DNA from 2 places in the Neoaquamicrobium sediminum genome. Region 2 is predicted to be linked to the other one. Evidence: riboswitches for the same ligand, from Rfam matches in the RefSeq annotation. Region 2 holds a riboswitch; the other holds the start of a gene.

Region 1 (15,291 bases), on a different contig from region 2:
GAGGGGCAGGAGCTGAGCCAGAGCGATCTCGAACGCATGATGGACCAGCTCGAGAACCTCGCCCGCTCGGGGGCACGCGACCAGGCCATGGAAATGCTGCAGCAGCTCCAGGAGATGATGAACAATCTGCAGGCCGGCAACCAGCAGCAGATGAACCCCGGCGAAGGCGAGCAGAGTGAGATGCGCCGGCAGATGGACGAGCTGGGCGAACTGATGCGCCGCCAACAGGAGACGATGAACGAGACCTTCCGTCTCGACCAGATGCAGCCCGGCCAGGAGGGCGAGCAGGGGCAGCAGGGACAGGGCCAACAGGGCGGCCAACAGCCGATGACGCCTGAGGAGTTTGCCGAGGCGATGCGCCAGCTTCAGGAAGGCCAGGGGCAGCTTCAACGCGATCTGGATGCACTGACCAGGTCTCTTGAGGGCATGGGCATGGAGCCTGGCGAAGGTTTCGGCGAGGCCGGCGAGGCCATGGGCCGCGCCGAGGGCGCCCTTGGCGACCAGCAGGGCGACCGCGCCGTCGGCGAGCAGGGGCAGGCGTTGGAGGCGCTGCGCCGTGGCGCGCAGGACATGATGCAGCAGATGATGCAGGCCATGCAGGGCGAACAGGGCGGTAGCGAGGAAGGCGGCCGCCAGCAGAGTTCCGATCGCGACCCGCTCGGCCGGCCGCGCGCCACCACCGGGCCGGATTTCGGCGATTCCGTGCAGGTGCCCGACGAGGTCGACGTGCAGCGCGCGCGCCGCATCCTGGAGGAAATCCGCCGCAGGCTCGGCAACGCGCTCAGCCCCGAACTGGAACGCAACTACCTCGAGCGCCTACTGGAGATGCGCTGAGTACTCTCCGGCGTCATCCCGGCCAAGGGAGCGTCAGCGACCGCTGAGCCGATGAGGCGCTATCGGCCGCAAACCCGACCGGGCGTCGGGCCTGATGGGCCGCCCGCGCTGAGCGCCGGCGACCCAAAGGCGAGCGATGTGGCGCGTGAGCGGAACTAAGCTCTTGCCGGCTTGAGCACGCTCAGCAGCGCGCCGTAGGGCGCCAGCATGATGATGGAAATCAGCATCTTCACGCCAAAATCGCCGAGTGCGAGCGACACCCACAACGGGAGCTCGCCGCCCAGCAGGAACGGCACGGCAAAGCCGAGCGAGCTGTCCTCGCTGCCGAGCGCTGTGTCGAGGAAGGCGAAGCGGTCGGCAAAGGCCAGCGAGAAGAACAGCACCGTGTCGACGATGGCGCCGATCACCGACGAGATCAGCGGCGCCTGCCACCAGGCACGTTCCCTAAGCCTGTCGAAGACGGAGACGTCGAGAAGCTGCGCCACCAGAAAGGCCGAGCCGGAAGCAATCGCGATGCGTGGCGTCGCCAGCCAGATCGACAGCACCACCGCGATGGCGAAGCCGACATAGACGACCTTGCGCGCGGCGGCGGGGCCGTAGCGCCGGTTCGTCAGATCGTTGACGAGGAAGGCGAGCGGATAGGTGAACGCACCCCAGGTCAGGAGATCCTGAAGCCCGAAATGCGCGAATGGAAACTGGACGAGGAAGTTGGAGGCGACGACGACTGCCGCCATGGAGGCCACGAAGGGCCAGACCTGTAGCTGTCTGGACATTTTTTTATCCTGGGTGATGGAACCAGTGGGCGGGCCGGATGCCCGCCGCATCATCGAAAGGCGCTAAAGCGACCGCGCTTAGGCGGCAGCCTGCTCGGCAACCTTCTTGGCGATCTGCTTCTTGAGCAGGCGGGCGCGCTGCGAAAGCTCGGACACGCTGGCCTTGAGCAGGAAAGCGTCGAGGCCGCCGCGATGCTCGACCGTGCGCAGCGCGTTTGCCGAGATGCGCAGGCGCACGTTCTGGCCGAGCGCTTCCGAGATCAGCGTCACGTCGCACAGGTTAGGCAGGAAGCGACGACGGGTCTTGTTGTTGGCGTGGCTAACATTGTTGCCGGTCATCACGGCCTTGCCGGTCAGTTCACAAGCGCGGGACATGTCTTGTACCTTCGTTTCGTTGCCGGGCCATACCCCACTGCCGCACCATCAGCGAACGGCGCGCGGGCAGTATCAGGCGGCCTCTTGGAAAAGTTGCCGTTCCCATAGTGGCATTTGGCCATCCGGTCAAGCGCAAGCTCACCGCGAGCGCGCAAAACCACCTCGCCCATCCTTATATTCGCCGGATTTGACCGCCAAGCAGCGGACCACCCGGAGGGAACGGAAGGGACACTCCTACCAGACGGAAGGTGCCGATGGCCCGCTCGCTTGCTTCATGTCTAGTTCTTTTTGTCCTCGCGACAACCGTGCCCGCTGCGGCTGCGCAACAGCAATCCTTCAGCGCGGATTATTCGGTGACGCTGCTGGGCCTGCCGATCGCCAAGGCGCGCTTCGACAGCACGTTCACCGCAGACAGCTTCACCATCGACGGGTCGCTCACCAGTTCGGGCATCGCCCGCATCTTCGACAAGACGACCGGAACCACGCGCGTCGAAGGCTCCATAGGCAGGGATGGAGCGTTTCCACGCACCTTCCGCTCGCACTACGATTCCGGCCGCAAGAAGAGCCGCACCACGATACGCTTCGCGCGCGGCACGGTCTCGAGCGTTGAAAACAAACCGGAACCGAAGCGCGGTGACACCTGGATACCGGTAGCCGAAGACCACTTGCGCGCAGCACTCGACCCCCTGACGTCGACGCTGATCCGCACGTCCGATCCTGACGCCGTATGCAACCGCACCATCCGGGCATTCGACGGCGAGATGCGCGCCGATCTACAGCTTTCGCCCCGCGGCCCGGCCGATTCGAACGGCCGCGTCACCTGCGACGCACGCTTCGTTGCCGTATCCGGCTATCGCAAGGGCCGCAAGCAGATCGACTTCCTGCAAACGAGAAGCCGCATCGCGATCACATTTGCCCCACTGGGGAAGACCGGCTTTTTCACGCCGGTAGACGCTTCCGTCGGCACTCAGATCGGACCCGTGCGCATCACCGCGCAGCGCATCGAAGCGCGCTGAGGACCCTCCAGCCCTTGCCGCCAGCCCGCCATCCGGCTAACGCTGCGCGCACGAGGCGAGGAGGCACCACCGATGGCGCGCGCAACCCTGATCGGATTTTCTGCGGTCGTGATGTGGGCGCTGCTGGCGCTGTTTACCGCCGCCTCCGGCGCGGTGCCGCCGTTCCAGTTGTCCGCCCTTACCTTCGCGATCGGCACTTGCGTCGGCCTCGCCATGCGCGCCGTCAGCCCGCCCGCAACGCGCGCCCCGATCCCACCCGTCGTATGGCTGATCGGCATCGCCGGCCTGTTCGGCTACCATTTTTTCTACTTCACGGCTCTGCGTAACGCGCCGGCGGTCGAGGCCAGCCTGATCGCCTATCTCTGGCCTCTGCTCATCGTGGTCGGCTCTGTCCTTCTGCCCGGCGAGACACTGCGCTGGCACCACATCGCAGGTACGGTGCTAGGGCTAGCCGGCGCGTTTCTGATCGTCTCGCGCGGTGGCGGGCTCTCCTTCGACGCGCAATATGCGTTCGGCTACGCAATGGCCGGCCTGTGCGCGTTGACCTGGTCGTCCTATTCGCTGCTGTCGCGACGGTTCCCGGCGGTGCCGACCAGCGTCGTCACCTGGTTCTGCGCGGCGACGGCCATGCTCTCGCTTGTATGCCACCTGCTGCTTGAGGAAACCATCTGGCCCGCCGATGCAGGCCAGTGGCTGGCCGTGGTGGGGCTCGGCCTGATGCCCGTCGGCGCGGCCTTCTATGCCTGGGATCACGGCGTAAAACGCGGCAACATACAGGTGCTGGGCGCAGCCAGCTATGCCGCGCCGCTGCTCTCGACGCTGGTGCTGATCGCGGCGGGCGCGGCAACCGCCAGTTTCAACATTCTTGTTGCCTGCCTGTTGATCACGGCCGGCGCAGTGCTCGCCGCCAAGTCCATGCTGTTCAAGCCCAGAACCCGGGCAAGAGGGGAGGTCGGCGCATGATGCCGTTTGCCGGCGGGCCGGAGTCGCTTTCCAACGGCACGCTGTTGCTTTCCGCCGTAGCCGCCTTTCTCCACCTGTTAATGCTGCATCGGCCGCCATCCTGGCGGAGAACGGTCGTCAAGACGGGTTCGGTCGCCCTGCTGGCGGTGTTGGCGCAGGTCGAGGGTGGGCCGCTTCTGCTGGTCGCCGCCCTGGCGCTGAGCGCGATCGGCGACGCGTTTCTGGCACAAGACGGCGAAAAAGCCTTCCTCGGCGGGCTTGCGAGCTTTCTCGTCGCCCATCTTGCCTATGTCGCGTTGTTTGTAGCTACCGGCGCGGGGACCGAAATCCTCGCCGTGCAGCCGTGGCGGCTGGCATTGCCGGTGGCCGTCACCTTGACCGCACTGCCGCTGCTGCGCCGGCTTCTGCCTGCGGCCGGACCTAACATACGGCCGGCCGTGGGGGCTTACGCGGCCGCCATCCTTGCCATGATGTGGAGTTCGGCGACGGTCGCAGCTCCGCTGGTAATGGTTGGCGCAGCGATGTTCGTTGTTTCCGACGCGATACTGGCCACGGCGAAGTTCCTCTTCGCGCCGGCATCGCGCCACCACGGCTGGGCGGCGCCCTCGGTGTGGATGCTGTATTATCTGGCGCAGGTTGCGATCACCCTCGCCTTCATCCTCTGACGGGCGGCTCCCAGCCCGGCGGGGCAAGTTCGAAAGCGGAAAACAGGAAGCCGGGCGCGACCGTGCAGCCGACCAGCGTCCAGGCACCAGTCGAACGCGCCGCCTGCCAGCAACCGGCCGGCACGATGCCCTGTGGGCGCTCCCCTGCCGCAAGGTCGGCACCGAGCCGCACCCGCTCGACAACATCATCGCCCTCGCGCCAGATCGTCAGTTCCAGCGGCGCACCGGCATGAAAATGCCAGATCTCGGCGGCATCCTTCACGCGGTGCCAATGCGAACGATCCCCCTCTTCCAGCAGGAAATAGATCGCGGTCGAATGACCGCGCTCGCCGCCGGCATCATCGCGGAAGGTCTCGACATACCAGCCGCCTTCCGGATGCCGCTGCATGCCGAGCGTGGCAATGATGTCGGCCGCCCGCATGTCAGGAGACGTCCTTGCGCTTGCGGATTTCGGCGAACACGGCCTCGTCGGTGGCATTCTCCATGCCCAGATTGCGGCGGATCGCAGGGTCGTGCCAGCGCATGAACGGGTTAGTCGCCATTTCCTCGCAGATGGTCGTCGGCAATGTCGGCTGGTTGTCGGCGCGCAACGCCTCAACGGCTTTCAAGCGCTGCTTCAGCACCGGATTGGTCGGATCGACGGTCAGCGCGAAGCGGGCGTTGGACAGCGTATATTCGTGGCCGCAATAGACGATGGTTTCAGCCGGCAGCCCGGCAAGCTTCTTCAGCGAGGCGAGCATCGTCGCCGGTGTGCCTTCGAACAGGCGCCCGCAGCCAAGCGCGAACAGCGTGTCGGCGGTGAACGCGACGCGGGACCGCGGCAGGTAGTAGGATACGTGGCCGGCCGTATGGCCCGGCGTCTCGATGACCCGCACCTCTTCATCGCCGAGCCGAACGGTATCGCCCTCGGCAACGGTCTCGTCGATGCCCGGTATCTTTGACGCCTCGGCCTTTGGCCCGACGATGCGCAGCCCGAAACGCTCCTTGAGCGCCAGATTGGCTTCCACGTGGTCGGGGTGGTGGTGCGTGGTCAGGATCATCGTCGGCGTCCAGCCGGTGCGCTCGACCGCGTCGAGGATGGCTCGCTCCTCCGGCGCATCGATCAGTGCCGTCTCGCCACTGGCGGCATCGCGCACCAGCACGCCGAAATTGTCGCTTCGGCACATGAATTGTTCGATCTCGACCGCCATGTCGCGCCTCCTTTGATTGCGGCGGCACGATAGGGCGCGGCGCACGCATTGTCACCGCCCGGCAGAGCTTTCTTGAAGTCGCATCGGCGCACGGATACGGTTCGCGCCATGTTGTCGGACATCATAGACCTGCGTGCCTTCTACGCCTCGACGCTAGGCCGCCTCGCCGAGCGCTCGATCGCGATGGCACTGTCCTCGGTCTGGGCATCGCTGCCCAACGAGCGGCTGGTCGGCCTTGGCTATACGTTGCCGTGGCTGGAGCGCTTCGGCGGTGATGCCGAGCGCGTCTTCGCCTTCATGCCCGCGCTGCAGGGGGCGGTGAACTGGCCCGCCGGCGGCCCCTCGGCTACGGCGCTGGTGTTCGACGAGGAACTGCCGCTGTTCGATTCGTCCATCGATCGCATATTGCTCGTCCACGCGCTCGAACATGCCGAGAACCCGCGCGAGACCTTGATGGAAATCTGGCGCGTGCTGGCGCCAGGTGGCAGGCTGGTCATCGTGGTACCCAACCGTCGCGGCGTCTGGGCGCGGTTCGAGCACACGCCTTTCGGAACCGGGCGGCCGTTTTCCCGCACGCAGCTCAACAACCTGCTCCGGGACACCAATTTCACGCCCGGGTCATGGGCGGACGCGCTGCATTTTCCACCATCTCGAAGACGCTGGATGATGCGACTGCACGCACTGCTGGAGCGTACCGGCCGGCGGCTATGGCCGATCTTTGCCGGCGTGATCGTGGTTGAAGCCCAGAAGCGGCTGTACCAGGGCGTGCCTGTCGCGGCGCGAGCCTCGCGGCGTGTGTTCGTGCCGGTGCTCTCCCCGCAGGGCGCGACACGGGCGGTTCGCGAAGACGCCCGCACCTAGGCCCATAGCGCTGGTAATCCTGCGTACAGTCGTTAACCTCCCAAGAGGGAGGATCGCCGATGCCTCAGGAACTCGTCGACGCCGGCCAGTCATGGCTCGAATACGCGATGCGGCCCTGGTTTGCCTACCAGCTCGTTCTCATCGCGCTCCTGTTCCTTGCGGCGAAACTCATCGCCCGCCGCCTCGAAGCCTCACTCGAGGAGCGCGCCCGGCAGATACGCGGCCAGCCGGCGATGCTGCGCGTTCTGGTGGCGCTGCTGCGGCGGGTCGACTGGATCCTGTTCGTCGCGTTCCAGGCCACCGCGCTCGTCGTGCTGAATCGCGTCACTTGGCCGAGCAACACCGTGCTGGTGTCGATTTCGCTGTCGCTTGCGCTTGCCTGGCTAGTCGTTACCGTCGCATCACGCGTCATTCGCAACAGGTTCGCAGCGCGGCTGGTGCAGTGGCTGGCCTGGATCTATGCCTGCCTGACCATTCTCGACCTTGACGACGACGCATCCCTGGCGCTGGAGAGCATTGCACTGCCGCTGGGCACAACGCGGCTGACCGTTCTTCTGCTGCTCAAGTCGACGTTGCTGCTGATCGCCGCGATCTGGCTGGCCGTGATGATCGGCAACATGATCGACGACCGGGTGAAGGCTGCAAGCGACCTGACGCCCTCGCTGCGGGTACTCATCGGCAAGATCGTCAAGTTCGCGCTGATCGTGCTTGCCGGCACCGCCGCGCTGTCGGCGGTCGGCGTCGATTTGACGGCACTGACGGTTTTTTCGGGCGCGGTCGGCGTCGGCGTCGGCTTCGGATTGCAGAAGGTCGTGTCCAACTTCGTTTCTGGCATCATCATCCTGCTCGACAAGTCGATCAAGCCCGGCGACACGATATCGCTGGGCGACACCTTCGGCTGGATTCGCGATCTGCGCGCACGTTTTGTCTCCATCGTCACGCGCGACGGCAGGGAATACCTGATACCCAACGAGGATTTCATCACACAGCAGGTGATCAACTGGTCGTTCTCGGACGAGCTGGTGCGGCTCGACGTGAAGTTCGGCGTTTCCTACGACGCCAACCCGCATCAGGTTTCCGAACTGGCGATCAAGGCCGCAATGACCGTGTCGCGCGTCGAGGCCAGCCGGACGCCGGTCTGCTGGCTGACCCAGTTCGGCGATTCCTCGCTCGACTTCGTTCTGCGCTTCTGGATCAAGGACCCGCAGCAGGGATTGACGAACGTGCGCGGCAAGGTGCTGCTGGCGCTGTGGGATGCCTTTCAGGAGGCCGGCATCGCGATCCCCTACCCGCACCGCGAGATCGTCTTCAAGACGCCGATCCCCGAAAGCAAGCCGCGATCGCAGCGGCGCAGGAAGCCGGCCGGCTGAAGCAACGGCCGGCTGCGTGATCAGGCCACCACCGCCTCCGAACTGCCGCCGAGCTCCGCCAGGTCGTACGGCGTCGTCTGATAGACTTGGTTGATCCAGTTGCCGAAGAGCAGATGCGCATGCGAGCGCCAGCGGTTGAGCGGTGGTCGCGCCGGATCGTTGCCCGGGTAATATTCGTGAGGCACCTCGATCGGCGAGCCGGCCGCGACATCGCGGTCGTACTCCTCCTTCAGCGAGGTAGAGTCGTATTCGATGTGGTTGAACATGTAGAGCCGATTTCCGGTCTTCTCGGCAAGCATGCAAGGGCCGGTGGCATCCGACTCCATCAACAGCTCCAGCCCGGTATTGGCCGCGATGTCGGCGCTGCGAACCTCCGTCCAGCGCGAGACGGGAATGGCGAAGTCGTCAGAGAAGCCTGTGAGGAAGGGCGATGCCGGAGCATGGTTTCGGTGGCGGTAGACGCCGAACGCCTTCTTCTCCAGCGTGTATTTGGGCACGCGGTGGAAATGCCACGCGGCAGCCATGGCGCCCCAGCAGATGAAGAAGGAAGAGTGCACGTTGGTCGTCGTCCAGTCGAGGATTTTGGTCAATTCGTCCCAATAGGTGACGTCCTCGAACGGCAGCAGCTCGATCGGCGCCCCAGTGACGATGAAACCATCGAACTTGCGCGACCGGACCTCCTCCCATGTCTGGTAGAAGGTGATGAGATGCTCTTCGGACGTGTTCTTGGCCTTGTGATTGCCGATGCGCACCAGCGTCAGCTCCACCTGCAGCGGCGTCGCGCCTATCAGCCGGGCAATCTGCGTCTCCGTGCGGATCTTGTTGGGCATCAGGTTGAGCAGCCCGATCTGCAGCGGCCGGATGTCCTGCCGCAGCGCCGAGCGCTCGTCCATGACGGACACGCCCTCGCGCACCAGTACGTCGCGGGCGGGAAGCTGGTCGGGGATCTTGATCGGCACTGCAAACACTCCAAAAACAAAAAACCGGCGGCGAATTCGCGGCCGGTCCCAACGGACATGTTGCAAACGGCCCTTTAGCAACTTGTTTAACGTGGCTGCAAGCCGACCGGCCAAATCACCACGGGTCTGATCTTGCTTTTAGGCCTGCCCGCCCTTTGCGTCAACGGCAAAGCTTGCTAGAGGCAGGCGGCCCTTCAAGCTGGAATACGCCCATGACCACCGAGCTTCGCCCGCAACCGCGCCCCGGCGTGATGGAGATCGATGCCTACGTGCCCGGCAAGAGCCATGCGCCGGCCGGTGTTGCGAAGGTTCACAAGCTGTCGGCCAACGAGAACCCGCTCGGGCCATCGCCGAAGGCGGTAGAGGCCGTGCGCGCGATCGCAGACCGGCTGGAACTCTATCCCGATGGTTCGTCGACGCGCCTGCGCGAGACGATTGCCAGCGTGCATGGGCTGAACGCGGCCAATGTAATGGCCTTCAACGGCTCGGACGAGGCCATCGCCCTGATGGCACGCACCTATCTGCGCGACGGCGACGAGGCGATCTACAGCGAGCACGGCTTCCTCGCCTATCCGATCTACATCCGCGCGGCCGGCGCCACCCCGGTCGTGGCCAGGGAAACCGACGAACGCGCCGACGTCGACGCAATCCTTGCCGCCGTGACGCCGAAGACGAAAGCGGTGTTCCTCGCCAATCCCAACAACCCAACCGGCACCTATCTGCCCTTCGGCGAGATACGCCGGCTGCATGCAGCGCTGCCCAGGGACGTGCTGCTCATCATCGACGCCGCCTACGCCGAATTCGTGCGCCGCAACGACTACGAAGCGGGCGTCGAGCTCGTCGCCGGTTCCGCCAACGTCGTCATGACCCGCACCTTCTCCAAGGTCTATGGCCTGGGCGGCGCGCGTATCGGCTGGATCTATGCGCCGCAACATGTCGTCGACGTGCTGGAGCGGGTGCGCGATCCGTTCAATGTCAGCGCCATGGCGATCGAGGCGGGTGTCGCTGCCATGCTCGACCGCGCGCATGTGGAGCGCTCCGCGGGCCACAACGAGGAGTGGCGCAACTGGACGAGCGAGGAACTGCGCAAGCTTGGGCTGAGGGTCACGCCCAGCGTCGGCAACTTCATCCTCATCCATTTCCCGGACGACGCACGATACTCGGCCGCCGCTGCCGACGAGTATCTGAGCGCGCGCGGCTATCTGCTGCGCCGTGTCGCCGCTTACGGCTTTCCCAACGCGCTGCGCATGACAATCGGCACCGAGGAAGCCAATCGCGGCGTTGTCGCCGCCCTGTCCGAATTCCTGAAAGACTGAACGATGCCTAATCCCATGTTCGACCGGATCGCGCTGATCGGCATCGGCCTCATCGGCTCGTCGCTGGCGCGGAAGATCCGCCAGGAAAACCTCGCTGGCGAGATCGTCATTTCGACCCGGAGCCAAGAAACGCTGGCGCGCGCCGCCGAGCTCGGCCTCGGGGACCGATACCTGTCCGATCCCGCCGAAGCGGTCGTGGAAGCCGACCTCGTCATTGTTTCGGTGCCTGTCGGCTCTTCCGGCGCGGTGGCGGAGCTCATCGCATCGTCGCTGAAGACGGGCGCCATCGTGACCGATGTCGGCTCGACCAAGGCGTCGGTGATCGCGCAGATGCAGCCGCACATGCCGGAACACGTCCATTTCATCCCCGGCCATCCGCTCGCGGGCACGGAAAAGTCCGGCCCCGATGCCGGCTTTGCGGAACTGTTCGAAAACCGCTGGTGTATCCTGACGCCTCTGGAAGGCACCGATGAAGCTGCGGTCGAACGTCTCGCCGCCTTCTGGCGCGGATGCGGCTCGAATATCGACACGATGGACCCGCAGCACCACGACATGGTGCTGGCGATGGTGTCGCACCTGCCGCATATCATCGCCTACAACATCGTCGGCACCGCCGACGATCTGGAAACGGTGACCAAGTCGGAGGTCATCAAATATTCCGCCTCCGGCTTCCGCGACTTTACGCGACTGGCGGCCTCCGACCCGACCATGTGGCGCGACGTGTGCCTGCACAACAAGGACGCGATCCTCGAGATGCTGTCGCGTTTCTCCGAGGACCTCGCCTCGCTGCAGCGCGCGATCCGCTGGGGCGACGGCGACAAGCTCTTCGAGATGTTCACGCGCACGCGCGCCGTGCGCCGCTCGATCATCGAGGCCGGGCAGGAAATCGACGCGCCAGACTTCGGCCGCTTCGTCGCCTCCCATCCGGAGAAGCGCTGAACTTCAGAGCGGCGATATAGAGCCCAGCGACAGGAAGCCAAGACGTACTTCGCCGCCGTCGATACGCAGCGGCAATGTGGGCGTGTCTCCCATCGCCGACAGTCCCGTCATGGCGAGCTCGATTTCGCTCCGGGATTCGGGCATCAGCTCGGCCAGGATGCTTGCCAGCGCCTGAGGCTCGCGCACCGTGACGCTCAGCTCGGCGTCGACAAGCCCCGCCTCGTCGATCGCCACCGGCCCGGTGATCGTCACACCCGCACCTTCAGGCGTCGAGAGCGTAATGTTGCGGATCGTGCCCGAACGGCCGCGCAGGCTGCGACGGTCCTCGATCGGCTCCGCCCAGCCAGCCAGCGACACATCCATCAGCCCCTCGAGGGGTGGCAAGGTGGTTGCACCGACCAGTTCGGCATCGAGCAGCAAAGAGGAAAAACGGACGGCCAGATCGAGGTCTGCGCCGGCCGGCCGCATGTGAAGCTGGAAGCCCTCCGCCTGCCCGAGAAGCGGCGACAGGTCGCCCGGCTCATCCAGCCTTACCACCAGGTCGCGGCTTTCCATCGACATCCGCTCGGGCAGCGGCGAGGCGAGCCGCACACTGGCCTGCAGGCTCGACCAGGTTAGATCGAGCGCGTTGAGACCCGGCACCTGCAGTGTCGCCGGCCCGTCGAGTTCGCCTATGATGTGCTTCGGCGCATAGATTTGTGCGGCCGAGCGGAACTGCCGTGCCCGGAAGCCGATGCCGTTTCGTCCGTCCTCGAACATCACCGACCGGCAGAACACGCCTATGCGGAACGGATAGCCACGCGCCTCGGCGTTTTCGCAGCTCGCGCGGCGCCCATCGCGATTAACTCCAGCCACGGTCGCGTTGACCTCGTCGACCAGACGCCCCGAAGCATAGTGCCAGCCGAACGAATAAAGCACGACCGCCAGCACGATCGCCAGCGCGAACCAGAAGAACCGTCTGCTGTAATTGGGTCGTCCTGCACCGCTTGACGCCATGCCCTCGCTCTCGCTACCCCTCGCCCCGGAACTGTCCGGTGCATTCAGTGTGGTTAGGCGATATGGGCGATTTTTGGGTGTTTGGCTATGGCTCGCTGATGTGGCGGCCGGGTTTTGCCCATACCGAAACGCACAGGGCGCGCCTCATGGGCTATCGCCGTGCGCTGTGCGTGCGCTCGCACGTCCACCGCGGAACGCCGGATCGGCCGGGCCTTGTGCTAGGCCTGGACCGTGGTGGATCCTGCCTCGGCCTCGCCTTCCGTGTCCCGGACGATCTTTCCGGCGAGGTGATGGCCTATCTGCGCGATCGCGAGCTCGTCACCAACGTCTACCTGGAAAAAAGGCTTCCTATCAGGCTCGACAGCGGCGACACGGTTGAAGCCGTGACCTACGTCGTCGACCGTCATCACCTGCAATATGCAGCGCGCGTCGATGTCGATGAAGCAGCGCGAACCGTCCGCAGCTCGGTCGGCCAGTCCGGCCCGAACGAGGAGTATGTGCTGAACACGATCGGCCACTTGAGGGCACTGGGCATCCGTGATCACTGGCTGGAGCGGGTCGCCGAGCGCCTCAGTCCCTCGCAGCCGGCGGTTCCACCCCGAGTTCCCTGAGCCGCTTTACGGCCGTGGGCGGCATCTGCGGTGGGTTGGCCGAACGCGCGGCCTCGACCAGCAGTTCATCGCAGGCAGCCTCGGTTTCGGAAACCAGTCGCTCCATGAACGCTTCCTTTCCCAGCCCCGGCTCGATCGGAGGCAGGAAGCGGGCATGGATGACGCCCGGAAACCGCAGGAACTTGCGGCGCGGCCAGTAGAGACCCGCGACATGCGCAACAGGCACCACGGGAACACCCAGCGCCGAGTAGATTTCGACGATGCCCCATTTGTAGGCCGGCTCGTCGCCGGGCGCGCGGCGCGTACCTTCCGGATAGATAATGAGCTGCCGGTTCTCCGCCATGCGCTCGCGCGCAATCACCAGCGCCTGTTTCAGCGCCTTGGAGCGGCTGCCGCGGTTGATCGGGATCATGCGCATCTTGCCGACGTACCAGCCGAACATCGGGATCCACATCAGCTCGCGCTTGAGGATGTAGACCGGGTCGCGCAGGTAGGGAAAGAACGAGATCGTATCCCAGAAGGACTGGTGTTTGGGCGCCAGGATGAACGGGCCTTCCGGCAGGTTCTCCAGGCCTTCGATCCGGCTTTCGGTGCCGGCGATCCATTCCTGCAGCTTGAGGCTCGACCGCGCCCAGAACTTCGGCACGAACCAGGCGAGATGGCGCGGCGCGATGAAATAGAACGGTGTCCAGAAGATCATCTGGACGATAAGGCTGACATAGAAGGCGACATTGAACGCCAGCGACCTGACGACGAGCATGGGGACCGGCCTGAGGGGTTGTCGTGCGGAGGTCTGGTTACACCAAGCAGCCGCAAAGGGGAATGCGTCGCGGCCCGAGCGGGTCCTATTGGACCATTTCGGCGGAAGCAGGCGCCGTCACCTCCACCATGCCGGCCTGCTGCGAGCCAAGACGCGGGAACGCTCCCCGCACCACTGCCGCGAGATATTTTGCGTACTCGGTCAACAGCACCCGCAGCGCATCGCGGTTAGTCATCCACTCTCCGCCGTCGAGGCGGGTGTTGACGACCGGATAGGGCAGCAGGTCGGTGTCGCCGATCAAACGCTTCAGTTCGAGCAGGCTGCGCGGCATGTGATAATTGTTGGTGACCACGATGACGCTGCCATAGGCATGACTGGTCACCCATTTGGCGCTCTCTTCGGCGTTGCCGATCGTATCGAGCGCCGCGCGGTCGATATCGACGCAGCAAGCGAAGAGATCCGGGTCTCCACCCGTCGCCTGTTGCAGGTCGACCACGCGCGCCGAGGGGTTCACGCCGCTGATGAGCAGCCGCTGTCCTTTGCCCGAGCGAAGCAGGTCGAATGCCGCGTCGAGACGCTTCTCACCGCCGGTCAGGACGATGATGGCGTCGGCATCGCGCGGCTCGGCAGGTGTGGCAAGTCGGGCCACATGCGTGGAAAAGGCCGCAAACCCGCCGAGAAACGCAAGACAGCCGCACAGAAGCACGACTGCCGAGACGGCAAGCGCGCGCAGCCAGCGCCTCTGTGGCGCAACTGTCCTTACGGGCCCCTTCATAGTGCCATGGTTAACTGCGAATTGCGGCAATGAATAGCCGCTTCTGAAAGAGTTTCAGCAGCTTTCAACCGTCATGATGACGGGCATCGATGTCTCCCAGATAGGAAACCACCGTCAGGTGCGATGTGGCTGCAGTCAGCGCGCCGACAGCGATAACCACCAGGGCCACACCTGCATAACCCGCTGTACCGATTGCAAAATTGCCGAAAAGCGCCGTGGCCTGATCGGCTTCGGGCGTCGCCATGTTGCGCGAAGACCACCATGAGAAGGCAACGAAGACGATGATAGCGGCTAATCCGCCCGCCGCAGCCCCCTTCATGCCGGTGAGCAGGAAATGGCGGCGGAACTCGCCGGCGATGAATCGCGCCTCGGCCCCGACGAAATGAAGCACCTCGATGATGTGGCCGTTGCCGGCCATCGCACCGCGCGTGGCGAAGACGACGGAAAGCACGGTGGCTGCAAGCATCAGTGCCAGCACCGAAATGCCGATTGTGACGGTCGTGCGCGCCATGGCGACCAGCCGGTCGACCCAGGTGCGGTGATCGTCGAGCGACGCTTGAGGCACTTCAGCGCTGAGCGCTGTACGCATCGCGGCGAAATCCGGCGGCGATGCCGGATCGATAGTCACGATCACGAGGCGTGGCACGGGCAGTTCGTCGATGTCGAGGCCCGAGCCAAGCCACGGTTCGAGCAACCTGATCGTTGCCTCCGCACCGACGATCGAGGCCGAGCGCACGCCGGCGAAGCCGGAGACGATGCGTTGCGCGGTGGCCAGACCGGCCTCCATGTCGAAGCCTTCGGCCGGCTTGATCTGGATCGTCGCCTCGCGGGCGATCTGGGTCTGCCATGTCGCCGCGGTGTCGCGCACCAGCGTGACCGCGCCAAGCG
Region 2 (15,291 bases):
AAGGCCTTGCTGCCTTCCGTCGTATCCGGCCGTTGTGCCTGGCCTGTCGCATTGCGAGCGGAGATTAGGCCGTGGCTTTTTCCGGCGCGTCGCATGTTCCCAACGTAGCGCCGCCGATAGGCCCGTCCTTGTTGACCGTTGGGCGACTGAACTGCGCGCCAGATAATGGTCTTCCAGAAGTCGCCCTCGGCTCGGGTCCGTCCACACGCCCCGCAGCAGCGGAAATGTCCCGGGCCAGCCCTCGCGATCTGCTTATGCGCGAATGGTTGCCGGTCATCCGACGAACCAGACTGACATCCGAAATCGTGCTGCGGGCGCTGGATCGCGCGTCCGCAAATGGCACCGGTTTCGTTGTGGAGTTGCTCGCTTCCGGCGAAATCGACGAGGCAGTGCTTTTCCGTGCCATCGCCGATGAACTGGATTTGCCGTTTCTGTCCGAAATCGATGCGAAGAGGCTGAAAGTGCCCGAGCGCTACCGCCTGGCGGCCTTGCGCCGCCCCCGCGGTCTGCCTCTGGCCCTGCTCGAGCGGACGGACGGCACCACGTTGCATGTGATCGCTACGCCCGATGTCGGAATTTCACTCATGCGCGCCAGGCTGGCGGCATCGCCACATTTGAAGACGCGTCTTGTGGTGTCTCCGCCGGGCGTCCTTCGCACTGCTATTCTGGAGCTGACGAAGCGGCGACTGGTCGAGGATGCCCAGAACGGTCTCTTCCTTCGCCACACCGACTTGTCTGCACGCATCGTCGCGAATGCCTGGCAGGGCGCGTGCGTCGCGACGATCCTCGTTGTCCTGCCGCTCTGTCTGGCCGTCGCGGCGATGGAGACCATCCTGGCGCTGCATCTGGTCGCGACGCTCGCCTTTGGCGCCTGTGTTGCGCTACGGATCCTGGCGCTGACAGCAGCCCAGCCCCTGAGATTGCGTTCGCCGCCGCCCGTCGATCCAGCCGCGTTGCCGGTCTACTCCGTCATGGTCGCGCTTTATCGCGAGCGGGAGGTGATCCCGCAGCTTCTGGTCGCTCTCGGCCGGCTGCAATGGCCTCGCAGCAAGCTGGAGATCAAGCTGGTCTGCGAGGAGGACGACCACGAGACGCTGGCGGCGTTGCGCGAGCATAAGTTACGCCCCTGCATCGAGATCATAACCGTGCCGCCAGGACTGCCCCGCACAAAGCCGAAGGCGCTGGCATATGCGCTGCCGCTATGCGGCGGAGAATTCGTCACGCTTTTCGATGCCGAGGATCGCCCGCATCCGCATCAGCTCATCGAGGCATGGCAACGCTTTCATGCCGAGGACGACACGCTCGCCTGCCTGCAAGCGCCGCTCGTCATTACCAACGCATCGGCAAGCCCGCTGTCGCGGATGTTCGCGTTTGAGTATGCAGGGCTTTTCCGCGGTGTGCTGCCATGGCTGGCCGGCCTGGGCGCGCTTCTGCCGCTAGGCGGAACGTCGAACCACTTCCGGCGATCGGCACTCGTGGACGCCGGCGGCTGGGACGCCTACAACGTGACCGAGGATGCGGATCTCGGGCTTCGGCTTAAACGCTTCGGCTATCGCGTCGGCGTCATCACGCATCCAACCTACGAAGACGGGCCGGACGATCTCAAGACCTGGCTGCCGCAGCGTGTGCGCTGGTTCAAGGGCTGGGCGCAGACGTGGCTGGTCCACATGCGTTCACCACGTACCCTTTGGAAAGATCTTGGCCCGCTTTCCTTCCTGCTCATGCAGGTACTGTTTCTGGGTATGCTCGTATCGGCGCTGGTCCACCCGGTCTTCCTATTCACGATCCTCTATGTGATCGCGAAACTCGCCTTGGTCGGCTCGATGCAGAACCTGGAAATCGTGCTGGTCACTATCGGCTTCGTCAACATCCTTGCCGGATATGCGGCCTTCGTCGCAATCGGAATGGCGACACTCACGCTAAAAGAGAAGGTCGGGCTGGTCTCGATCGCCCTGCAAACGCCTTTCCACTGGATGCGGCTGTCGCTGGCGGCCTGGCTGGCGCTGTGGGAAATCTATCGTCGGCCGCACCACTGGAACAAGACGCATCATCGGCCCGCGCGCTCTTTCGTGCGCGCCAGGGCCGAAAACCCTCAGCGCAAGGCCGAGGAAGGCGCGCCGATGATCTTGTCGTCCTCCGCGCCGATAACGTCGAGGTCGCGCCCGGCATAGGGAATTGTGAGCAACAGGCGGCGGATGACGGCCAGACGCAAGCGTCGCTTGTCGTTGGCGCGAACGACCGTCCACGGGGCATGCTCGGTGTGGGTCCGCTCGAACATCAGATCGCGCGCTTTCGTGTATTCGTCCCACTTTTCCATGCCTGCGACATCCATCGGCGAGAACTTCCAAGCCTTGAGCGCGCTGTGCCGACGGTCATGGAACCGGCCGAGCTGGGTTTCCTGCCCGATTGTGAGCCAGAACTTGAAGAAGCGGATGCCGTCGGCGACGATACCTTTTTCGAACAGCGGCGCTTCCTCGAGGAACTTCTCGTGCTGCTCGGGCGTGCAGAAGCCCATTACGGGCTCGACGCCGGCTCTATTGTACCAGGAGCGGTCGAAGGTCACGAACTCGCCGCTGGTCGGAAAATGCGCGACGTGGCGCTGGAAGTACCATTGGCCTCGCTCGGTCTCCGTCGGTTTGGTCAGCGCGACGTTCCGCGCCGTGCGCGGGTTCATGTACTGTCGCGTGACGAAGATCGTGCCGCCTTTGCCGGCTGCATCGCGCCCCTCGAACAGGACCAGCACGCGTTCTCCGCTCTTCTGCATCCAGCTTTGCAGCTTCACCAGCTCTACCTGAAGCTTTTCCAGCGTGTCCTCGTATTCGGATTTGTCCATCTTGCTGTCATAGGGATAGCCGCCCGCCTTCAGTTCCATGTCGTCGACCCAATCCGGGAGTTTTGGATCGTCGATGTCGAAGACACGTTTTTTGCCGTCGATGACGAGCTTGATCGGCTTGACGGGAGTCTCGAATTTGGGGGAGGGGTTGCCCATTGAGATATTCCTGTGATGTGGGGAAACCATGCTATGGGGTGGTCCCGCCCGGGTCTAGAGGCAACGGACCGGCGACATCGGAATTGCAAGGCTCGTAGATGGTTCAGGCGACAGAGCTGCGTATCGGCGACAGTGATGAGATCGACATGCTTTCGGCGCGGGAGCTGGCTGCCGCCGTTCCCGAACCGATCGTCATCTTCGATGCTAGAGGTGCCGCGCTCCACGCTAACCAGGCAGCCATTGCCGCCTTCGGCCAGATCCCCCCGGGCACGCTGCTGCACCATAAGTTCCGCACGCCGGAAATGCAGCAGCTCATTGTGGGTCTGCTTGGCGAGCGACGGCCCGGCGCCATCGACTACAGCGAAAGAGTGCCGATCGAGCGAGCATTTCGGGTTTCGGCGGCACCCGTTGGCGCGCGGGGTCTGTTTGTGGTCCATTTCAAGGATCAGAGCGAAACGCGCCGCATCGATCGTATGCGCGCTGACTTCATCGCCAACGCCAGCCACGAGCTGCGCACCCCGCTCGCCTCGATCTCGGGCTTTATCGAAACACTGCGCGGGCCGGCGCGCAACGATGAGAAGGCGCGCGACAATTTCCTCCAGATTATGCAGGCGCAGACGGAGCGGATGGCGCGGCTGATCGACGATCTCCTGTCTCTGTCGCGCATCGAGATGAAGCCTTACATGCGATCCGAGGCGCGAATCGACCTCGGCGAAGTGGTTGCGGGCGTGGTCGAGTCACTTGGCCATCTGGCACGAGAAAGCGGCGTGGATGTTTTCTACACGCGGCCCAATGAACCGGTCCTGGTCCCAGGCAGCCGTGATGAACTCATCCAGGTCTTCGAGAACCTCGTGGAGAACGCCTGCAAATACGGCGCCTCAGGCGGTAAGGTGGAGATCGAGATCAACAGGACGAGCGCCGGGCCGATACCGGAAGTGGCCGTGACCGTGCGCGACTTCGGTCCGGGTATCGCCGAGGAACACATCCCCCGCATCACAGAACGATTCTATCGCGTGGAGACCACCGTTACACGGCGCGGCACCGGGCTCGGATTGGCGATCGTCAAACATATTCTCACCCGCCATGAGGGTAGGCTGACCGTGAAGTCCAGACTGGGTGAGGGGTCTGCGTTTACGGTGCATCTGCCGGCGGAGTAGGAGAGAAAACAGCGGCTCCAGCGTGCGACGCTTTCTTTTTCCTGTCATCCGACTACCTTAGATTTATCGAAAAGAATCGCCCCGGCAGATCGTCCGCCATGAACTCGCAGCACACCGTCCGCGCCTATGATGAAGAGCTCGCCACTCTGGGCAATCGCATTGCAGCCATGGGCGGCCATGCCGAGCGCATGGTCGATGAAGCGGTCGCCGCGCTGATCAACGCCGATGCAGCGCTGGCGCGTAAGGTGATCGCCGACGACGTCGTGCTTGATGAGGGGCAGCGCTGGATCGACGACCGCGCGATCGTTCTCATCGCCAAGCGCCAGCCGATGGCGGACGACCTGCGCGAAATCATCGGAACGATCCGCATCTCGGCCGATCTCGAGCGCGTCGGCGATCTCGGCAAGAACATCGCCAAGCGCGTAGTCGCCGTTGCCGACACACGCCAGCCGGTGCAGCTTTTCCGAGGGTTGGAAGCCCTCGCCACGCTTGCGCTGACGCAATTGAAGCAGGTGCTCGATGTTTACGCCTCGCGTTCGGTCGGCGCGATAGCGTTCATGCGCGATCGCGACGAGGAGATCGACGCGATGTACACCTCGCTGTTCCGCGAGCTGCTCACCTACATGATGGAAGACCCCCGCAACATCTCGCCATGCACGCACCTGCTGTTCTGTGCCAAGAACATCGAGCGCATCGGCGATCACGCGACCAACATCGCCGAGACGGTCTATTACGTCGTCACCGGCGAACAGCTTCCGCTGGAGCGCCCCAAGGAAGACAAGAGCCATCGGGTGGTGATGATGAACCCGGCGCCGGCCCGGAGCTGACGAGCTGGTTTTCCGGCAAGAGTGCCTTTGCTTGCAATCATCCAGATAGCCGGGACGTAAGCTTGAACTACGATGGTTGACCTCGGGCTCTGCGCAGGCCAAAACACGCGCCGAACCGAGCTAGCCCGGACCGTATTTTGACGCCCACTCCTGCCTATCGTTCCGACATTGATGGCCTGAGGGCGATCGCGGTGTTGACCGTCGTGCTTTATCACTACGGGATCGCTCCGTTTACCGGCGGGTTTATCGGCGTCGACGTATTTTTCGTGATCTCTGGCTACCTGATTACGAAGAACCTTTTCACGGATTTGTCCGGCGACAGGTTCTCGCTGGTGCGGTTTTACGACAGGCGGTTCCGACGCATCCTTCCTGCACTTCTGGTGGTCCTAGTTGCCTCCGTGGCAGCAGGCTACCTGCTGCTGTTGCCAGGAGATTTCGCCCGCCTGGGAGAGAGCGGCATGTTCGCCGCGTTCGGTTTCTCCAATTTCTATTTTCTATGGAGTTCCGGCTACTTCGATCCGGCCGCGGAGATGCAGCCGCTGCTCCACACCTGGTCGTTGGCCGTCGAAGAACAGTTCTATCTGTTCTGGCCGCTAATCATGTGGTGTGTATGGCGGTTGCGCAAGTCAGCCGTGTTCCTGCTGGCAGTGCTGGCGGTTATCGCGCTCGCAAGCTTTGTCGCATCTGTCTATTGGGTCGAAACGGATCAACCTGTAGCATTTTTCATGCTTCATACCCGTGCATGGGAACTCGCTGCCGGTGCCGCCCTGGTTTTTGCAAAACCCATTGCTTCACGTGCTCTGGGCGAAGGCATGGGGTGGGTCGGCCTGGCTCTTATCTTCTATGCTGCGGTCCAACTCACGGCAGAGACGGCTTTCCCTGGTTGGAATGCGCTTTACCCCTGCGTGGGTGCTGCATTGCTGGTCTGGCCGAAGAGCGCTACCACCTCAGCGCATCGTCTGCTGAGCCTGCGGCCGGCAGTTTTCATAGGATTGATCTCCTATTCACTATATCTCTGGCACTGGCCGGTTCTCGTCTTTTTCCGGCACTACGCCAATGCTGCCATGCCGACGCTGACCGAAGCGATCATGCTTATCGGGCTTTCCATCGCGGCGGCCTGGATTTCGCTGCATCTGGTCGAGCGACCGGTGCGGCAGATGCGCTTTCAGTTCTGGACGCCCGGGCGCACGATTATTGCCGGTGCGGTCTCGATGGCGGTAACAGCCGCCATCGCATCCTACTCCTATCTCGGCAACGGCCTACCAGGACGTCTCGATGAACAGGCGCGCCACTACGCAGCGTTCGACCCATACAAGCGAGAGCACGAGTACTCCGGTTGCAGCGTCCGCGCGGTGCCTGCCGACGGCAGTTTGCCGGATTGTCTGACTCGTCAGGGTGGGGAACCCCGGTTGCTTATATTGGGCGACAGCTATGCAACACAGCTCGCCCTGCCTGTCTATCAATCCGCTGACAACGCGACGTTGATAACCATCGGCAACAATGGCTGTCGCCCCGTGCTCGACAGCGTTGGCAGACGACAATGCACTGAATTGATGGCGCGCGCATTCGACACTTATCTGAGCGAGGGCAACTTCGATGCCGTTATTCTTGCGGCTCGTTGGCGCAATGGTAACGACATCAGGAAGCTGCGGAAAACACTCACTGAAATCCTCCGCAGGACCGATCATGTGTATGTGATCGGCCAGCCGATCGAATACACGACTTTTCTGCCTTCACTGTTGGCAAGCGCCTCACTCCCGCGGCGCAGCCACGAGATCCGCGCCTTCAACCGCTACGAGGAGGTCTCAGCGCTCGAGAAGGAGGTCAAGTCTGCTCTTGAGGGATTGCCCGTCACCTATGTCTCGCCGCTGCAGGCGCTTTGCGATGCCGATGGCAACTGCCAGACGGTAACGGACGGCAATGTGCCTATCCAGTATGACTATGGACATCTGACGCGCGAAGGCGCGCGCCTTGTCATAGATCGGCTTATTCAGCAGGGCCTTCTGGACGATGTGGCGCGCGCGAGTGTCGCGGCCCGCTAGGACTATTGGTGCCCCAACCTCTCAGCGGGCGCGGCGGCGTTCCGATACGGGCTGGTATGCGACCTTGGAGTGGTAGCCGCAATAGGGTCCGCTCTCACCGGCCTCGTTGCCGCAGAAGCTGAATTCCTCACTCAGCGGATCGCCGTTCGGCCATTTGCAGGTTCGTTCGTTCAACTCGATGAGCGCCAGCTTGCGCGAGATCGGCACGACGACGTTTGCAGCCGGGCGCATCACCTGCCGGGCAACCGGCTCGGCATCGAACTGCGCGGCAAGCGCGGTGGCGCCGACCGTTGCCGTTACGGTGCGTGTCGGACGGCTCGGCGCCTTGGCGACGCCGGTTGTTGCCGGGGCCTTCTTCGCGCGTGGCTGCGTGGATGAAGTACGACCGCGTGCGGAGAGCTTGAGCCGGTGCACCTTGCCGATGACGGCATTGCGGCTGACGCCGCCGAGCTGGGTTGCGATCTGGCTTGCGCTCAGACCATCCGCCCATAGCTTCTTGAGCAATTCTACGCGTTCATCGGTCCAGTTCATCAGAACAGGCTCCTGCTATCAAAAGTTCGCGGAATCCGAATCCATCGCCATCCGGCCGTAGCCAGCTGGCACCACATCTACTGGGGTGATTAGATCCGCCGCACGAAATCTAGTTATTTCTTGGCTTCAAACTACAGTATCGGCTGACTCCGTGACAAGAGTCCGGCTGCCACGCCGAATCTGTTTTTTCGGTTTTCCCCAACTTGGCTCCGCTTCGCCGTCAATCTGTCATGGCGCGGGCGCCGGGCGGCCTCTGGGATAATCGGTTTCATTTGACACAAGTGCCCGAAAAGCCGATATAAGTTGGCCTCCGCCGCCCTTTGGGCGGCTTTTTTGATCTACTTCGCGCATTCGCCGCGACGCAGTCGACGAGGCATATAATGAACGGTTCGGCGCTTTACGAGACCTTCGCTCGCGCACCCCTGGCCTTCGAACGAGGCGAGGGAAGCTGGCTGGTGACGGACAGCGGCGAGCGCTATCTCGATTTCGCCGGCGGCATCGCAGTCAATTCGCTTGGGCACAGCCATCCGCATCTGGTTGCCGCGCTCACCGAGCAGGCGGCACGTCTGTGGCATGTGTCCAACCTCTACGAGATTCCCGGCCAGCGCCGCCTGGGCGAGCGGCTTGTGGACGCAACCTTCGCCGACAAGGTGTTCTTTACCAATTCGGGCGCCGAGGCGCTCGAATGCGCGATCAAGACCGCGCGTCGCTATCATTATGTAAACGGCGCGCCCGAGCGCTATCGGATCGTTACATTCGAGGGCGCATTCCACGGCCGGACGCTGGCAACCATCGCTGCGGGCGGGCAGCCGAAATATCTCGAGGGCTTCGGTCCCAAGGTCGAGGGTTTCGACCAGGTGCCATTCGGCGACCTCGAGGCCACCGCAAAGGCGATCGGGCCGGAGACGGCCGCGATCCTGATCGAACCCGTGCAGGGCGAGGGCGGCATCAGGCTGCTGCCGGCGGCGATGCTGCAGAAGCTGCGCGCGCTCTGCGATGAGCACGGCCTTCTCTTGATCTTCGACGAGGTCCAGAGCGGTATCGGTCGCACGGGCAAGCTGTTCGCCTATGAATGGTCTGGCATCGAGCCCGACATCATGGCCATCGCCAAGGGCATCGGTGGCGGTTTCCCGGTCGGTGCGTGCCTGGCGACCGACCGCGCGGCCATGGGCATGACGGCCGGCGTGCATGGCACCACCTTTGGTGGCAACCCGCTTGCCATGGCAGTCGGCAACGCGGTGCTCGATGTCGTTCTTGAAGACGGTTTTCTCCAGGCCGTTCAGGACAAGGCGCTTGCGGCCAAGCAGGCGCTTGCGTCGGTCGTCGATGAATTTCCGTCCGTGTTCGAGGAGGTGCGCGGCACTGGCCTCATGCTCGGGCTCAAATGCAGGATGCCGAACACGGCGGTCAACGCCGCGTTCCGCGATGCGCATTTCCTTGCGGTACCAGCCGGCGACAACGTTGTGAGATTGCTGCCGCCGCTGACGGTGACCGTTGAAGAAATCCGCGACGGTGTCGAACGCATCCGGGCGGCTGCCGGCAAGCTGACCGCAGTCAACGGTGCGGGAGGCGCATCATGAGCGGCTCGTTCCGGCATTTCACCGATCTTTCCGACATTCCTTCCAGCGAGCTGCGGACGATCCTCGACGACGCGCGCGCCCGCAAGCATCGCCTGAAGTCCGGCGAGGTCGACAAGCCGCTCGCCGGCAAGGTGCTGGCGATGATCTTCGAGAAGCCGTCGACGCGTACGCGCGTTTCCTTCGACGTCGGCATGCGCCAGCTCGGTGGCGAGACGATCATGCTGACCGGCACCGAGATGCAACTCGGCCGCTCGGAGACGATCGCCGACACTGCGAAGGTTTTGTCGCGCTATGTCGACGCGATCATGATCCGCACGACATCGCATGAGCGCATGCTGGAGTTGGCCGAACACGCGACGGTACCGGTCATCAACGGTCTTACCGACGATACACATCCCTGCCAGATCATGGCCGACGTGATGACCTACGAGGAGCATCGCGGTCCGGTCAAGGACAAGCTCTTTGCCTGGACCGGCGATGGCAACAATGTGCTGCACTCCCTGATGGAGGCCTCCGCGCGCTTCGATTTCCGGCTTAATGTGGCTGTGCCGGAAGGCAGCGAGCCGGCTGGCCCGTTCCTCGACTGGTCGAACGGCAATGGCGGCGCGGTCAAGGTCATGCGCTCGCCGGAGGATGCCGTACGCGACGCCGATTGCGTCGTCACCGATACGTGGGTGTCGATGGGGCAGGAGCATCGCGCCAGAGGGCACAACGTCTTTACGCCCTATCAGGTCAACGAGGCGCTGATGGAGAATGCAAAGCCTGATGCGCTGTTCATGCACTGCCTTCCGGCCCACCGGGGCGAGGAAGTGACGGATGCTGTGATCGACGGGCCGAATTCGGTGGTGTTCGATGAGGCGGAGAACCGCCTGCATGCCCAGAAGGCTGTTCTCGCCTGGTGCTTCGGCGCTTGATCGCGTGCGGATGCACCCCTATCTAGTGGGCTCATCCCGACCATTGGGTATTCACAGCCGCGCATTGCCGGGCGCCGCTTACGTGCGCCGGCAGCGCCACGACAGGAAGTGTTCTGGTGACTGAGACAGACATCAAGCTCGGCGAATTCGGTTTCGCCGGGGACGACCATGTGGTTCCCTTCGAGGTGGCCGCGCTCGACGCCCGTGGGCGTGTCGTGCAGCTCGGCCCCGTTCTTGACGCGATCCTGTCGCGCCACGCCTATCCAGAACCCGTCGCGCGTCTTCTGGCCGAAGCGGTGGCGCTGACGGTCCTGCTCGGCACCTCGCTGAAATTCGACGGAAAGTTCATTCTGCAGACGCGGTCCGACGGCCCGGTCGACATGCTGGTGGCCGATTTCTCGACGCCGAAGTCGCTGCGCGCCTATGCCCGCTTCGACGCAGAGCGGCTGGAGAAGGCGGTGCGCGAGGGCAAGGCATCGCCCTCGGATTTGCTTGGCGTGGGCGTTCTGGCGCTAACGATCGACCAAGGCCAGTATATGCAGCGCTACCAGGGCATCGTGCAGCTTGACGGCACCTCTCTGGAGGAAGCTGCGCGCACCTATTTCCGTCAGTCGGAGCAGATACCGACTGAGGTTCGATTGTCGGTCGCCCGCCAGCTCACGCGCGGGGACGATGGCGCCGTTGAGAACTGGCGTGCCGGTGGACTGCTTGCGCAGTTCCTGCCCGAGGCGCCCGATAGGCTGCGACTGCCGGATCTGCCGGGCGGTGACGGCGACGATGGCGACGCCCCGGACCCAACCGACGATAGCTGGAACGAGGTCAAGGCACTGCTTGGAACCGTGGAGCATGACGAACTGCTCGATCCGACCGTAGGGTCTGAGCGGCTGCTGTACCGGTTGTTCCACGAGCATGGCGTGCGTGTGTTCGAAGGCACGCCCGTGATCGACGACTGCTCGTGTTCGCGCGACCGCATCCGCTCCGTGCTCGACAGCTTCACGGCCGAGGAAATCGCGGAAAGCACGGAAAACGGCGCAATCAGCGTCGCCTGCGAGTTCTGCTCGAAGCAGTACGAATTCGATCCGGCCGAGTTCGCGCCGGCACAGTAGCGTACCGCCCATATCGGCATGCCGGCTCAGGCCGCGCGGTTCACGAATAGCCGAAGGTCGGGGCTCCCGGCCTTCGGTTAATGGTTCCCGAAAGCCTTTGTGAACCTTGTCCCTTCATGTTAACCGCGGCTACGTGGGCAGTTGGGGCGCGCACTGGAAAGCTGATGACGTTCAAGATCATACTCATTGCCCTGACCGCCGCGGCATTTGGCTGGGGATTTTCCGCCCTGGTCGAGCATGCGGACCAGACGATCCGGCCGGACAATCCACCGGTTGCATGCACTGACCGGGCGGGTGAGGGTTGTGCGCGGATGCCTGCACCCTGACGGGACCCGCGGCCAGCCTTAATGAATACTCAACGCATAAAGTGCAGGATTCGGCGTTTCAGGACAGGACCGACGGGCCGATTGCATGGCGAATACCATGGTTACACGCGCCGAGATGCGCGAGGAGACGGCACAAGCCGTGTGCGAGATCGCCATTTGCCTGGCGCAGGCGATTCACGAACTCGATCCTTCCGCGCACCGCCGCATGAACTTCACCGCTGGCAAGGCTTACAACCGGCTTCTGGAAGAGCGGAAAGAACTCGCCGCCGATATCCTCTATCGGTTTGGTCGCGCGCTCATGGACCGGGATCTGTTTCCCGAAGGCGACGAGACCTCCTGACCCGGTTGACGCAGACTTCCGCCATCGTTCAGTTCACCGATTGGGTGCGGTCGGGCAGGTCCAGCGAGAAGGCGGGTATTTCCACGTCGAAGAACTCTCCGTCGCTGCTGCGCACGGTATAGGCACCGACCATGATGCCGGAAGGGGTGCGTAGCGGACAGCCGGACGTATACTGAAAGCTGTCGCCGGGATTGAGCTCCGGCTGCTCGCCCACAACGCCCGGTCCACGAACCTCCTCAACCCGGCCAATGCCGTCCGTGATCCGCCAGTAGCGTGCCAGAAGCTGGACGAATACGTCGGAATTATTGGCGATCGTCACCCGGTAGCCCCAGACGTAGCGGCTGTCGTCGGGATCGGAGCGGTCGGGGAGGTAGAAGGGCTCGACCTCCACCTCGATATCTCGTGTCGTGCTGCGGTACATGGCGATGGCTCGACTCTGCACCCGATTCTGATGCTGGTCTCTACACCGTCAAGGCCCGATGGCGGAAATGTGACGTCGAACAGCCCTCAAGCCGCCTTGCCCAGTGCCCTGTCGATATCCTCGATCAGGTCGTCGGCGTCTTCGAGTCCCACTGACAGCCGCACAGTGCCGCCGAGAATGCCCAGATCGAGCCGGGCGTCTTCGGCAAGGTTCTTGTGGGTGGTCGTGGCGGGATGCGTGACCAAACTCTTGGCGTCACCGAGGTTGTTGGAGATCTTCACGATGTCCAGAGCGTTGAGGAACGAAAACGCCTGCTGCTTGCCGCCCTTGACGTCGAAGCACACCAGCGTCGATCCACCCGTCATCTGCCGCGCGATGATGTCGGCTTGTGGGTGGTCGTTGCGCCCGGGATAGATCACCCGCTCGATCGCCGGATGACAGGCAAGGTGGCCGGCGATGCGTGCCGCCGTCTCGGTCTGCTGCTTGACCCGCAGCGGCAGCGTCTCGAGTCCCTTGAGCAGCGTCCAGGCGTTGAAAGGCGACAGCGACGGCCCGGTGTGACGGAAATAGTCGTGCAGGTTCTCGTCGATCCACTTCTTGTCGGAAAGGATGATGCCGCCGAGGCAGCGGCCCTGGCCGTCAATGTGCTTGGTGGCCGAATAGACGACGACGTGCGCGCCGAGTTCCAGCGGCTTCTGCTGCAGCGGCGTGGCAAACACATTGTCGACGACCAGCCGTGCGCCGGCCTGGTTGGCGAGCTTCGCGACGGCGGCAATGTCAACCACTTCCAGCGTCGGGTTGGTCGGGCTTTCGAGGAAGAACAGCTTGGTATTGGGCCGGATAGCCTGTTCCCATTCGGCGAGGTTGCGGCCATCGACGAGCGTCGTCTCGACGCCGTATTGCGGCATAAGCTTCTCGACAACCCAGCGGCAGGAGCCGAAAAGGGCGCGCGCTGCGACCACGTGGTCGCCAGCCTTGACGCTGCACAGGAGTGCTGCCGACACGGCAGCCATGCCGGATGCCGTCGCGCGGGCGTCCTCCGCTCCTTCCAGTTCGCACATGCGCTTCTCGAACATGTCGACGGTGGGGTTTGCATAGCGCGAATAGATGAAGCCTGGCTCCTCGCCCTTGAAACGCGCCTCGGCTGCCTCGGCACTGTCATAGACGAAGCCCTGGGTCAGATAGAGCGCCTCGGACGTTTCGCCGAACGCGGATCTCGTGGTTCCGCCATGCACCAGCGCGGTCGCCGGCTTCCAGTTGCGCTTCGTTTCAGTCGTCATCGTCAAACCCCAGACACAAAAAAACCGGCCGCGAAGTCGCATGCCGGTTTCCTCTCGGTCCCTTTTAGCGACTTGTTTAACGTGGCTGCAAGCCGACCGGCAAATCACCACGGGATAAACGCCCTTTACGCCCATGGCGGACTTGCGTCAATCGGCTGGCTCATTAAACCTCGCCGCACTGGAACGGGGACGCGGCATTGCGCAGCACAGGCATTCTACCGGATCGCGACATCGCGGCGCTGTTCGACGCCCGCGCGCTGTTATCGGCCGGGCCGCTCGATGCCGACCAGATTCAGCCTGCGAGCCTCGACCTGCGGCTGGGCGCCAAGGCCTATCGCGTGCGCGCGAGCTTCCTGCCGGGGCCGGCGAGCCCCGTGGCCGAAAAGCTTGAGCGGCTCAAGCTGCACGAGATCGACCTGACGTCCGGCGCGGTGCTGGAAACCGGCTGCGTCTACATCGTGCCGCTGCAGGAGAGCCTTGCGCTGCCGACGGACGTTTCCGCTTCCGCAAACCCGAAAAGCTCAACCGGCCGGCTCGATATCTTCACCCGCGTCATGGCCGATCACGGCCAGGAATTCGACAAGATACCGGCTGGCTATAACGGCCCGCTTTTCATCGAGGTGAGCCCGCGCACATTCCCGATCGTGGTCCGCGCCGGATCGCGCCTGTCGCAGATACGCTTCCGCAAGGGCCTGGCGCGTCTGTCGGAAGCCGAGCTGCAGGGGCTGCATGTCCGCCAGACGCTCGTGGCGGCGGAAGAGCCAAACATTTCCGGCGGCGGTATCGCCCTGTCGATCGACCTGCGCGGCGATGCAGACGGGCTCATCGGCTATCGCGGCAAGCATCACACAGCGGTTGTCGACGTCGACAAGCGCGCCGCTCAGGACCTTCATGATTTCTGGGAGCCGCTGTTTGCGCGAGGGCGCAACGAGCTGATCCTCGATCCGGACGAGTTCTATATCCTCGTGTCACGCGAGGCGGTCCACGTGCCGCCGGATCATGCGGCCGAGATGACGCCGTTCGATCCACTGGTGGGCGAGTTCCGCGTTCACTATGCGGGGTTCTTCGATCCCGGCTTCGGCCATTCGGCGGCGGGTGGCACCGGCAGCCGCGCGGTGCTGGAGGTTCGCAGCCACGAAGTCCCCTTCATCCTCGAGCACGGGCAGATCGTCGGCCGGCTGGTCTACGAGCACATGCTGTCGCGCCCCGACAAGCTCTATGGCGTCGACCTGAAGTCGAACTACCAGGCCCAGGGCCTGAAGCTCTCCAAGCACTTCCGCGCCGACTGACCGGACCTACGATTTCAGCGACCGCACTTCCTCGCGAAGGGCGCGTATTTCGGCCAGGATAGTCTCCTGCTCGTGCTGCATGGCTGAGCGCTCCTCCGAAGCCGTGCTTTCGTGCTCCTCCTGCATCGCCGAGACGATGATACCGATGAACAGGTTGAGCACGGCAAACGAGGTCAGCACGATGAACGGGATGAAGAAGACCCAGGCATAAGGGTGCACGTCCATCACGGGCCGCACGATGCCCATGGACCAGCTTTCCAGCGTCATGATCTGGAACAGGGAATAGGCGGACTCGCCGATGGAGCCGAACCATTCGGGAAAAGTTGCGGCAAAAAGCTTCGTCGCCATCACCGAGAAGACGTAGAAGACGAGCCCGAGCAGGAGAACGATCGAGCCCATGCCTGGCAGCGCCGCGATCAATCCCCCGACCACCCTGCGAAGCGACGGCACGACACTGACGAGGCGCAGCACGCGCAGGATGCGCAGCGC

What was found. Region 2 has a riboswitch for S-adenosylmethionine ahead of V1479_RS06255 (O-succinylhomoserine sulfhydrylase). Riboswitches for the same ligand answer to the same signal wherever they lie in the genome.
Region 1: it holds a riboswitch for S-adenosylmethionine, as region 2 does, so the genes downstream of both, metA (homoserine O-acetyltransferase MetA) here and V1479_RS06255 (O-succinylhomoserine sulfhydrylase) in region 2, are expected to answer to the same signal.

What each region holds. Positions count from the first base shown of each region.
Region 1 is NZ_JAZHFV010000005.1:136,029-151,319, reverse strand. It holds gene V1479_RS15920 (TIGR02302 family protein) at 1-834, shown strand, start outside; gene V1479_RS15915 (queuosine precursor transporter) at 990-1,607, opposite strand; gene rpmB (50S ribosomal protein L28) at 1,686-1,982, opposite strand; gene V1479_RS15905 (DUF3108 domain-containing protein) at 2,237-2,998, shown strand; gene yddG (aromatic amino acid exporter YddG) at 3,071-3,961, shown strand; gene V1479_RS15895 (lysoplasmalogenase family protein) at 3,958-4,626, shown strand; gene V1479_RS15890 (cupin domain-containing protein) at 4,616-5,047, opposite strand; gene gloB (hydroxyacylglutathione hydrolase) at 5,049-5,816, opposite strand; gene V1479_RS15880 (class I SAM-dependent methyltransferase) at 5,925-6,677, shown strand; gene V1479_RS15875 (mechanosensitive ion channel family protein) at 6,737-8,047, shown strand; gene metA (homoserine O-acetyltransferase MetA) at 8,068-9,006, opposite strand; SAM riboswitch at 9,061-9,138, opposite strand; gene hisC (histidinol-phosphate transaminase) at 9,219-10,322, shown strand; gene V1479_RS15860 (prephenate/arogenate dehydrogenase family protein) at 10,326-11,261, shown strand; gene V1479_RS15855 (DUF2125 domain-containing protein) at 11,265-12,257, opposite strand; gene V1479_RS15850 (gamma-glutamylcyclotransferase) at 12,320-12,868, shown strand; gene V1479_RS15845 (lysophospholipid acyltransferase family protein) at 12,828-13,628, opposite strand; gene V1479_RS15840 (YdcF family protein) at 13,714-14,403, opposite strand; gene V1479_RS15835 (cell division protein FtsX) at 14,468-15,291, opposite strand, start outside.
Region 2 is NZ_JAZHFV010000002.1:193,890-209,180, forward strand. It holds gene V1479_RS06195 (glycosyltransferase family 2 protein) at 225-2,171, shown strand; gene ppk2 (polyphosphate kinase 2) at 2,093-2,989, opposite strand; gene V1479_RS06205 (sensor histidine kinase) at 3,088-4,146, shown strand; gene phoU (phosphate signaling complex protein PhoU) at 4,245-4,973, shown strand; gene V1479_RS06215 (acyltransferase family protein) at 5,111-7,015, shown strand; gene V1479_RS06220 (GcrA family cell cycle regulator) at 7,037-7,546, opposite strand; gene V1479_RS06225 (aspartate aminotransferase family protein) at 7,927-9,126, shown strand; gene argF (ornithine carbamoyltransferase) at 9,123-10,040, shown strand; gene V1479_RS06235 (Hsp33 family molecular chaperone) at 10,157-11,146, shown strand; gene V1479_RS06240 (hypothetical protein) at 11,311-11,472, shown strand; gene V1479_RS06245 (hypothetical protein) at 11,588-11,812, shown strand; gene apaG (Co2+/Mg2+ efflux facilitator ApaG/CorD) at 11,841-12,233, opposite strand; gene V1479_RS06255 (O-succinylhomoserine sulfhydrylase) at 12,320-13,513, opposite strand; SAM riboswitch at 13,557-13,634, opposite strand; gene V1479_RS06260 (2'-deoxycytidine 5'-triphosphate deaminase) at 13,711-14,802, shown strand; gene V1479_RS06265 (ion transporter) at 14,809-15,291, opposite strand, start outside.